Regions from separate parts of the Nocardioides sp. CCNWLW239 genome, predicted to be linked through region 3. Evidence: predicted binding sites of a transcription regulator. Region 3 holds the regulator's gene; each other region holds the start of a gene.
The links. Region 3 encodes LexA, which represses DNA repair genes until DNA is damaged. Its sites were predicted from a motif close to TCGAACANNTGTTCGA; they were not measured.
Positions count from the first base shown of each region.

Region 1 (2,197 bases), on a different contig from region 3:
AGGGTCACGGCGACCACGGCGGGCATACCGGACACGGTGGGCACGCCGGGCACGGTGGGCACGCCGGGCACGGTGGCGGGATCAACGCGATGGCGGCGAGCGCCACGCTGCACTGCCTCACCGGGTGTGCGATCGGTGAGATCGCCGGACTGATGATCGGGACTGCGGTCGGGCTGAGCACGGGATGGACGATCGTCCTGGCCGTCACGCTGGCCTTCGTCTTCGGCTACACCCTCTCGACGCTGCCGCTGCTCAAGTCGGGTCTGGCCGTGGGGGCGGCGTTCAGCGTCGTGCTCGCCGCCGACACCCTCTCGATCGCGGTGATGGAGCTGGTCGACAACCTGATCATGGCGCTCATCCCCGGCGCCATGGAGGCGGGCCTGGTCAACGTCGTGTTCTGGGTCGCGATGATGATCGCGCTCTCGGTGGCCTTCCTGGCGGCCTTCCCGGTCAACCGCTACCTGCTCCAGCGAGGCAAGGGGCATGCGCTCACGCATCAGTACCACGGTGCGGAGCCGGTCCGGGAGGGCTTCCGTCGCTTCATCCCGTCGTTCTCCACCGGGGCGCTCGCGGCCGTGATCATCGCGTTCATGCTCGGTGGCCTGTCGGTCGCTGTCGCCGACGAGCTCGGCGGCTCGACCCCTGCGGAGCAGAGCGAGATGCAGGGACACTGAGGACCTGGCCTCCCCGACACGCCCGAACAAGCGTTCGCATCGAACGCTTGTTCGGGTTAGTCTGTCGTGGTAGGTGGAGCGTGGTTCGTGCTATCGACCAGGCAAAAAACCGGGTCGTGAAACACCGTGCCAGAGGGTCCCGTTCAAAACTGTCGGTGGTCCCGTCTAGCGTCTGCCTTGATGACGACGAAGGCACGTGGACAAGCGGCAGGCAAGGGGAAGAAGTCTGCCCCTCAGGAAGGAAAGAACATGGCGGCAGGTGATCGCGAGAAGGCATTGGACGCCGCTCTCGCCAACATCGAGAGGCAATTCGGCAAGGGCTCGGTCATGCGGCTGGGCGACGAGACGAAGGCCCCCCTCGAGGTGATCCCGACCGGCTCGATCGCGCTCGACGTGGCGCTGGGCCTGGGTGGTCTGCCTCGCGGGCGAGTCATCGAGGTCTACGGTCCGGAGTCCTCGGGTAAGACGACGGTCGCGCTGCACGCCGTGGCCAACGCCCAGCGCGCCGGCGGCATCGTGGCGTTCATCGACGCCGAGCACGCGCTCGACCCGGAATACGCGAAGAACCTCGGCGTCGACACCGACGCCCTGCTGGTCTCCCAGCCGGACTCGGGTGAGCAGGCGCTGGAGATCGCCGACATGCTGATCCGCTCGGGTGCGCTCGACCTGATCGTCATCGACTCCGTCGCGGCGCTGGTGCCGCGCGCCGAGATCGAGGGCGAGATGGGTGACAGCCACGTCGGTCTGCAGGCTCGACTGATGAGCCAGGCCCTGCGGAAGATGACCGGTGCGCTCAACAACTCCGGCACGACGGCCATCTTCATCAACCAGCTGCGCGAGAAGATCGGCGTGATGTTCGGCTCGCCCGAGACCACGACCGGTGGTCGAGCGCTGAAGTTCTACTCCTCGGTGCGACTCGACGTGCGCCGGATCGAGACGCTCAAGGACGGCACCGACATGGTCGGCAACCGCACCCGCGTCAAGGTCGTGAAGAACAAGGTGGCCCCGCCGTTCAAGCAGGCCGAGTTCGACATCATGTACGGGAAGGGCATCTCCCGCGAGGGCGGCCTGATCGACGTCGGTGTCGAGGCTGGCCTGGTCCGCAAGGCCGGCGCTTGGTACACCTACGAGGGTGACCAGCTCGGTCAGGGCAAGGAGAACTCGCGCAACTTCCTCAAGGACAACCCCGACCTGGCCAACGAGCTGGAGAAGCGGATCCTGGAGAAGCTCGGCGTCGTGCCGACGGTCGAGGCTGAGAGCACGCCCGCGGCCGAGCCCGCCGGCGTCGAGGACTTCTAGGCCCCTCCGACCCCGTGGCTTCGTCCAAGCGTGACCGCTCGTCCACCCAGGATCCCTGGGTGGACGAGCGACCCGCGCCCGACTGGCTCGGAGACGTCTCCCTCGGCGTCGAGGCATGGGCCGGCAAGACCCCCACGGTCGAGCCGTCGCCCCCGTCGGTCGAGCCGTCGTCGCGACGACGGAGCGACGACGTGTCGAGGCCAACACGGTCGCGTCGACGGCAG
Region 1 is NZ_JBBBNW010000003.1:317,747-319,943, forward strand. It holds gene WBG06_RS13325 (DUF4396 domain-containing protein) at 1-674, shown strand, start outside; gene recA (recombinase RecA) at 924-1,973, shown strand; gene WBG06_RS13335 (regulatory protein RecX) at 2,033-2,197, shown strand, end outside.
Region 1: a site for LexA is predicted at 714-729, ahead of recA (recombinase RecA). Genes of this name have one in related genera too.

Region 2 (2,197 bases), on a different contig from region 3:
CGTTGAGGGAGTCGGCCTCACCGGCGAGCAGGACGCCGATCACGGCGCCGATCGTGGGCCGGATCACCGTGGAGATCGAGTCCCACGTCGAGTCGACGTAGGGCACCTTGTCGGCGATGAACTCGATCGCGAACATCGTCGCCGCCGCGGCCAGCACCGGCCAGGTGCCGAGCACGTCGGGGATCTCCTCGGCCCCCGTCGCGCGCTGCACGATGCCGAGAACCAGCACGACCAGGTAGGCGTTGATGCCACTGGCCCACCCGCTGGAGAAGGTCAGCGCTAGAGATTCCATGGGGACATATTGACGTACGCCACCGACATCCGAGCCTGCGGCCGAGACCGAGTCGTGCCGACCCGAGACCAAGAGCACGTGATCCCGTATTTACCTCCGTTGCGCCCCGTGCGGCAGAATGGGCTGATCAGAGACTGAACCCCCACGTCGCAAGGAGACCGGATGACCATGACGACACCCGACGAGAACGAAGGTGTGGTCGTGAGCGAGGGCCCGGAGGCCGCGGTCGAGGTGGCTGCCCTCGCAGCCGAACCCGTGCCCCGGGAGATGACGTGGGCGATCCGACTGATGATCGGGCTGATCGCGTTCAGCGCCGTCGTGGTCGTGGTGATGGTGCTGCGCTCCGACGACCTGGTGCGCGCCTGGGCGGAGGGCAACGCCTCGGCCAAGCGCATCCTCGAGACCGAGGGCCTCGACGCCCTCATCAACCCGCCCACCGACAACCGGGTCAGCGCGCCGGCGTTCATCGCCCCCGCCATCACCCTGTTCGGCGTGATGGCCACCATGATGGGTGTGCTCGCCGTCTTCATGCGCAACGGCTTCGAGTGGGCGCGCATCACGATCACCTTCCTGGTGTTCATCTCCACCGTGGCCAGCATCGGTGGCATCCTGACCGGCCCGCCGGTGATCATCAGCGTGCTCACCGCGATCGCGATCGTCATCGCCGCGACGCTGCTGGTGGTCATGTGGCTGCCGGCGAACACCCGCTACATCCACCCGCCGCACCGGATCCGCGGCGCGGTCGCCGAGGACTGAGCGAGCCGCAGCACCGGCTCGACACGCCCCGTCACCGAAACGTCTTGTGACTGTCGGTGGCGGGGTGTAGTTTGATCTCGTGTTCGAACAAGTGTTCGAACAACCAGGCTCTGGCGGGTGTCGTCCTCGACCCCCGGCGCCCGCCGGAGCCGTCCACTGCGGGGTCGACCTTTGAGCGAGAAGGACGACCCCGATGCATCTGCTGCCGGCGACGACGCACAACTACCTCTTCCGAGCCACGGAGTCGCTCTCCGAGGCGATCGTGGCTGACGACGTGCCGAGCAGGTACGCCATCGCTCATGTCGCCGCCCTCCAGGCCGCCGCGGCCCTGATCGCCGCCCGCACCGACCCCGTCGAGGCCGCCAGCCGCGCCGGTCGCCGACGCCCCTGGAACGCCTGGGTCCGGCTCAAGAAGGTGGCACCCGAGCTCTCCGAGTGGGCCGACTACTTTGCCGCCGGTGCGGCGAAGCGTGCCGCCGCGGAGGCCGGATCGATCCGGGCCGTCACCGCCGAGGAGGCCGACGACCAGGTGCGCGACGCCGACCGCTTCCTCGCCGTCGTCGAAGAGTCCCTCGGGCTGATGGCCCACAGCTCTCCGGTCACCCGCCCCCGGCGTGACCGCCTCGTGGGCTGATTCAAGTGTGGTGGGATCAGGGCCTACGCTTGGCCCCATGGCAGCTGGCTCCGCATCAACCAGTCGTCGGGCAGGGGCCCGGACCGTCGCCGTCTGGGATGCGCTCGACCCGGTCCTGGCGGCCGGCTCCCTCGACGTCCTCGACATCGGCGGTGGCACCGGCACCTCAGCCGTACGCATCGCCGGGCTCGGCCACCACGTCACCGTGGTCGACCCCAGCCCTGACGCTCTCGCCGCGCTCGACCGCCGCGCCCGCGAGGCCGGGGTCTCGGTCGACGCGCGCCAGGGCGACCTCGCCGCGCTCGCCGATGTCGCCGACCCCGGCGGGGTCGACGTGGTGCTCTGCCACGGTGTCCTCGAGATCGTCCCCGACCCGGCAGCGGCACTGGCGGGGATCCGCGACGTGCTCCGTCCCGGCGGCACGCTCAGCCTGCTGGTCGCCCAGCGGACCGCCGCCGTGCTCTCCCGGGCCTTGGCCGGTCAGTTCGCCCAGGCTGCCGAGCTGCTCGACGACA
Region 2 is NZ_JBBBNW010000005.1:93,555-95,751, forward strand. It holds gene WBG06_RS19565 (DUF4126 domain-containing protein) at 1-292, opposite strand, end outside; gene WBG06_RS19570 (hypothetical protein) at 455-1,048, shown strand; gene WBG06_RS19575 (SAV_6107 family HEPN domain-containing protein) at 1,242-1,682, shown strand; gene WBG06_RS19580 (methyltransferase domain-containing protein) at 1,720-2,197, shown strand, end outside.
Region 2: a site for LexA is predicted at 1,132-1,147, ahead of WBG06_RS19575 (SAV_6107 family HEPN domain-containing protein). Genes of this name have one in related genera too.

Region 3 (2,197 bases):
CCGCGACCCAGGCGCTGCCCACCCCGCGTCCGCCCCAAGACCCGCCGTCCCAACCGGACGACGAGTGGCCGCCGCGACACAGCACCCGCAACAAGCAGTGGCCGCCGACCGACCCGGGGACCCCGTACCGCGGGCGTCACTGACGCCACAGCGAGAGTGCCGCAGACGCTTCCCATCGTCTGCGGCACTCTCACTTTTCCCCGGTAGCCGGCCGCCAGGGTCGAAGGAGCGGCCGGACATCTGTGTGGCGCCTACGGCGCGGTCGGGATGATCAGGGTCTGACCGGACACGAGCATCGACGACTCGAGACTGTTGAGCTCCTTGATCGTCTGCTCCATCTCCCGAATCGATGCGTCGGTGCCGGCAACTGCCTTCGAGGAGATGTCCCAGAGCGTGTCACCATCGCCGACGACCATCGTGTGGGCGGCGGGGGCGGAGCCACCAGGAAATCCGGCATCAGCGCCGGCACTGTTCGCCGCGAACGCCACCCGCGCTCCGATCAGCGCGATCCCGAAGAGCACGACGAGTGCGAACGCGAACACCACGACTCGGCCGCGCCGGGTGAGCCGCACCGTCGAACGCCGCACATCCCGCGCCGGACGGGGCGGTTCGGCTACGGGCAGCACATAGACGGTTGCACTCATCACGGCCTCCAGTTCATCGGTCTCTCGATCACGTGTTCGATCGAGCACATGTTCGAAGTTAGATCACGTGTTCGAACAACGCAAGTAGCGACCCCAAGAATTTTCGAACGCCGACACGCACCGGTGACGAGATCGAACAGATGTTTGAAGTCGTGGTGCCAGAGGGACTAATGTGAAGACATGACCACGCAGAAGACAGGCACCGGATCAGGCGGTTCGAAGAGCCGCGTCCGCGAGCTGCCCGACGGGCCGCCGGACGCGACCGGGCTCACGCCGCGTCAGCAGCGCATCCTCGCTCACCTGCGCGACAGCATCGAACAGCGCGGCTACCCGCCCAGCATGCGCGAGATCGGCGCCGCCGTCGGGCTGACCAGCACCAGCAGCGTCGCCCACCAGCTCCGCGCGCTGGAGCAGCGTGGTCTGATCCGCAAGGACCCCAAGCGGCCTCGTGCCCTCGAGGTCTTCCTCCCCGAGGTGATGGCCCACCGCAAGGCCATGTCCGGCGAGCCCGAGGAGACCAGCACGGCCGAGTCGACGGTCACCGCCGAGGCCGGGGTCAACCCCAACCCCGACGCCGCGATGGTTCCCCTGGTCGGCCGGATCGCGGCCGGTGGCCCGATCCTGGCCGAGGAGACCTCGAGCCAGCAGAGCGTCGAGGACGTCTTCCCGCTCCCCAAGCAGCTGGTCGGCAACGGTGACCTGTTCCTGCTCTCGGTCTCCGGTGACTCGATGGTCGACGCCGCCATCTGCGACGGCGACTTCGTGGTCGTGCGCCAGCAGCCGACCGCGGAGAACGGTGAGATCGTGGCCGCGCTGATCGACGGCGAGGCGACCGTCAAGACCCTTTCCCGCAAGGACGGCAAGGTCTGGCTGCTGCCGCACAACGCTGCCTACGAGCCGATCGACGGCACCCACGCGACGATCCTCGGCAAGGTGACCGCGGTCCTCCGCAGCCTCTGACGACCTGCATTCTGCGTGCGATCCAGCCGCCGACCCGTCATCGGGTCGGCGGCTGCTTCGTCCGTGGGCAACGCCCAATCGGCCGTGTCCCCCGGACACGGCGGGGTCGTGCGCTTAGACTGCGGTGGTCTGTCATCCCGAACGTCTGGTATCTCATGCGAAACATTGCCCGCCGGATCACCCGCAAACAACGCTCCCTCGTCCTGATCGCAGGCATGGTCGTCGCGACGTTCGTCGCCACCATGCCCGCAACCGGGTCGACTCCGGCGACCTCGGCGGTGACCGGCGGTGAAGCCAGCGCCGAGCAGCCGGTGACGGAGGAGACCGCCCGTGAGGCGCTCGCCGAGGCGAAGAAGATCAAGCGCAACCAGTCCGTACGCGGCGTCCGGCAGGTGGTGCCGGGTCGGCACGTCGCCGGCCGCCCCGACGCGACCATCGCGCTGACCAACCTGTGGAACGCCAAGGACGCCCTGGACGGCTCGGACAAGACGGCCGCTCGCGAGCTGCTCGCCCGCCCGCGTGCCACGAGCCAGACCTGCAGCACCGCGGTCTGCGTCCACTACACGCCGGGCTCCGGCGGCGACCGTGCCTCG
Region 3 is NZ_JBBBNW010000002.1:345,802-347,998, forward strand. It holds gene WBG06_RS07595 (hypothetical protein) at 1-143, shown strand, start outside; gene WBG06_RS07600 (LysM peptidoglycan-binding domain-containing protein) at 252-644, opposite strand; gene lexA (transcriptional repressor LexA) at 825-1,604, shown strand; gene WBG06_RS07610 (MXAN_6640 family putative metalloprotease) at 1,760-2,197, shown strand, end outside.

Region 4 (2,197 bases), on a different contig from region 3:
TAGCCCAGACCGATGAGGGCCTCGGTGACCTGGTCGCGCCAGGGCGCGGCCGCGCTGGTCGGCGCCGGCGCCGAGGCGGTGCCGGTGGGTGCGCCGACCCGGTCCTTGAGCTCCAGGATGATCCGCTGGGCCCCCTTCTGGCCGATCCCGGGGACCTTGGTCAGGGTCTTGGTGTCCTCGCCCGCGATGGCCAGGCGGATGCCGTCGGGGCTGAGGACGGCGAGCATCGCCTGGGCGAGCTTCGGGCCGACACCGGAGGCGGTCTGGAGGAGCTCGAAGAGGGTGCGCTCGTCGGTGTCGGTGAAGCCGAAGAGGGTCAACGAGTCCTCGCGCACGACCAGGCTGGTCGGCAGGTGGGCCTCCTCGCCGGTGCGGAGCGTGGCCAGCGTGTTGGGCGTGCAGAGCAGCTCGATGCCGATGCCGCCGACCTCGACGACGGCGGTGGAGAGACTGACGGCGGCGACCTTGCCGCGTACGGACGCGATCATCTACGGACCCTTCCGGCCGCGGCGACCGCGGCTTCGATGCGGTTCTGGGCGCCTCCGCGCCACTGGTGGGTGATGGCCAGCGCGAGCGCGTCGGCCGCGTCGGCGGGCTTCGGCGGGGTGGAGAGCCGCAGGATCCGGGTCACCATCGCGGTCACCTGCGCCTTGTCGGCGCGGCCGTTGCCGGAGACGGCGGCCTTGACCTCCGAGGGCGTGTGCAGCGCCACCGGGAGACCGCGTCTGGCCGCGCAGACCATCGCGAGGCCGCTGGCCTGGGCCGTGCCCATGATCGTGGAGACGTTCGAGCGCGCGAAGATCCGCTCGATCGCGACCGCGTCGGGCCGGTGCTCCTCGATCCAGGCGTCGATCCCCTTCTCGATGCTCACCAGCCGCTCCCAGACGGGCAGGTCCGAGGACGTACGGATCACCCCGACGTCCACCATCGACAGCGGCCGGCCCAGCGAGCCGTCGACCACGCCCATCCCGCACCGGGTCAGGCCGGGGTCGATCCCAAGCACCCGCACGCCGCACTCCTTCGTCTGATCGAACGCCTGTTCGTAGCGTACAGACTAGGACTCGCCTCCCGAGCCCCTGACACGCCCCGCCGAGAAGTCGGGTACGTCGGCCGAGATGGCACCTCGGTGCCGTCTCGGCCGACGTCAGCGACCTCTCGGCCGACGGGGGTGACGCCTCGGCCCGGGTCAGGCGTCGACGGTCTCCATGACCTCGTCGGGGACGTCGGCGTTGGAGAAGACGTTCTGGACGTCGTCGAGGTCGTCGACGGCGTCGATGAGCTTGAAGACCTTCTCGGCGGCCGAGGCGTCGGCGACCGGGATGTCCATGCTCGCGACGAACTGGACCTCGGCGGAGTCGTAGTCGATCCCGGCCTCCTGCAGCGCGGTGCGGACCGCGACCACGTCGGAGGGGTCGGAGACGATCTCGAAGGACTCGCCGAGGTCGTTGACGTCCTCGGCACCGGCGTCGAGCGTGGCCTCGAGCAGGTCGTCCTCGGAGACCGTCTTGCCCTCCTGCGCCTTCGCCACGACGACGACGCCCTTGCGGTCGAAGAGCCGGCTCACCGAGCCGGGGTCGGCCATGGTGCCGCCGTTGCGGGTGACCGCGGTGCGCACCTCCATGGCCGCCCGGTTGCGGTTGTCGGTCAGACACTCGATGAGGAGCGCGACACCCTGAGGGCCGTAGACCTCGTACATGATCGTGTCGTAGCTGACCCCGCCGCCGTCGAGCCCACCGCCACGCTTGACCGCGCGGTCGATGTTGTCGTTGGGGACCGACTGCTTCTTGGCCTTCTGGATCGCGTCGTAGAGGGTCGGGTTTCCGGCCGGGTCGGGACCGCCGGTCTTGGCCGCGATCTCGATCGTCTTGATGAGCTTGGCGAAGAGCTTGCCGCGCTTGGCGTCGATCGCCGCCTTCTTGTGCTTGGTCGTTGCCCACTTGGAGTGGCCGCTCATCTGAAAACCGTCCTTTGCCCCGCGTCGTCGCTGTGCTTTGTCAAGCCTGTCGAGCCGCCACCGGAGTCGTCACAGGGCAGCAAGGCCCCATTCTAACTACGTGACGTTCGGCACCGTCAGCAGCAGGTGTCCAGGAACAACCGGTGCAACCGGTCCTCGGCGTTGACCTCGGGGTGGAAGCTGGTGGCCATCAGCCGCTCCTGACGTACGCCGACGGGGTGGCCGTCCACGCTCGCCAGCACC
Region 4 is NZ_JBBBNW010000003.1:531,081-533,277, reverse strand. It holds gene ruvA (Holliday junction branch migration protein RuvA) at 1-488, opposite strand, end outside; gene ruvC (crossover junction endodeoxyribonuclease RuvC) at 485-1,009, opposite strand; gene WBG06_RS14340 (YebC/PmpR family DNA-binding transcriptional regulator) at 1,187-1,954, opposite strand; gene pdxT (pyridoxal 5'-phosphate synthase glutaminase subunit PdxT) at 2,071-2,197, opposite strand, start outside.
Region 4: a site for LexA is predicted at 1,029-1,044, ahead of ruvC (crossover junction endodeoxyribonuclease RuvC). Genes of this name have one in related genera too.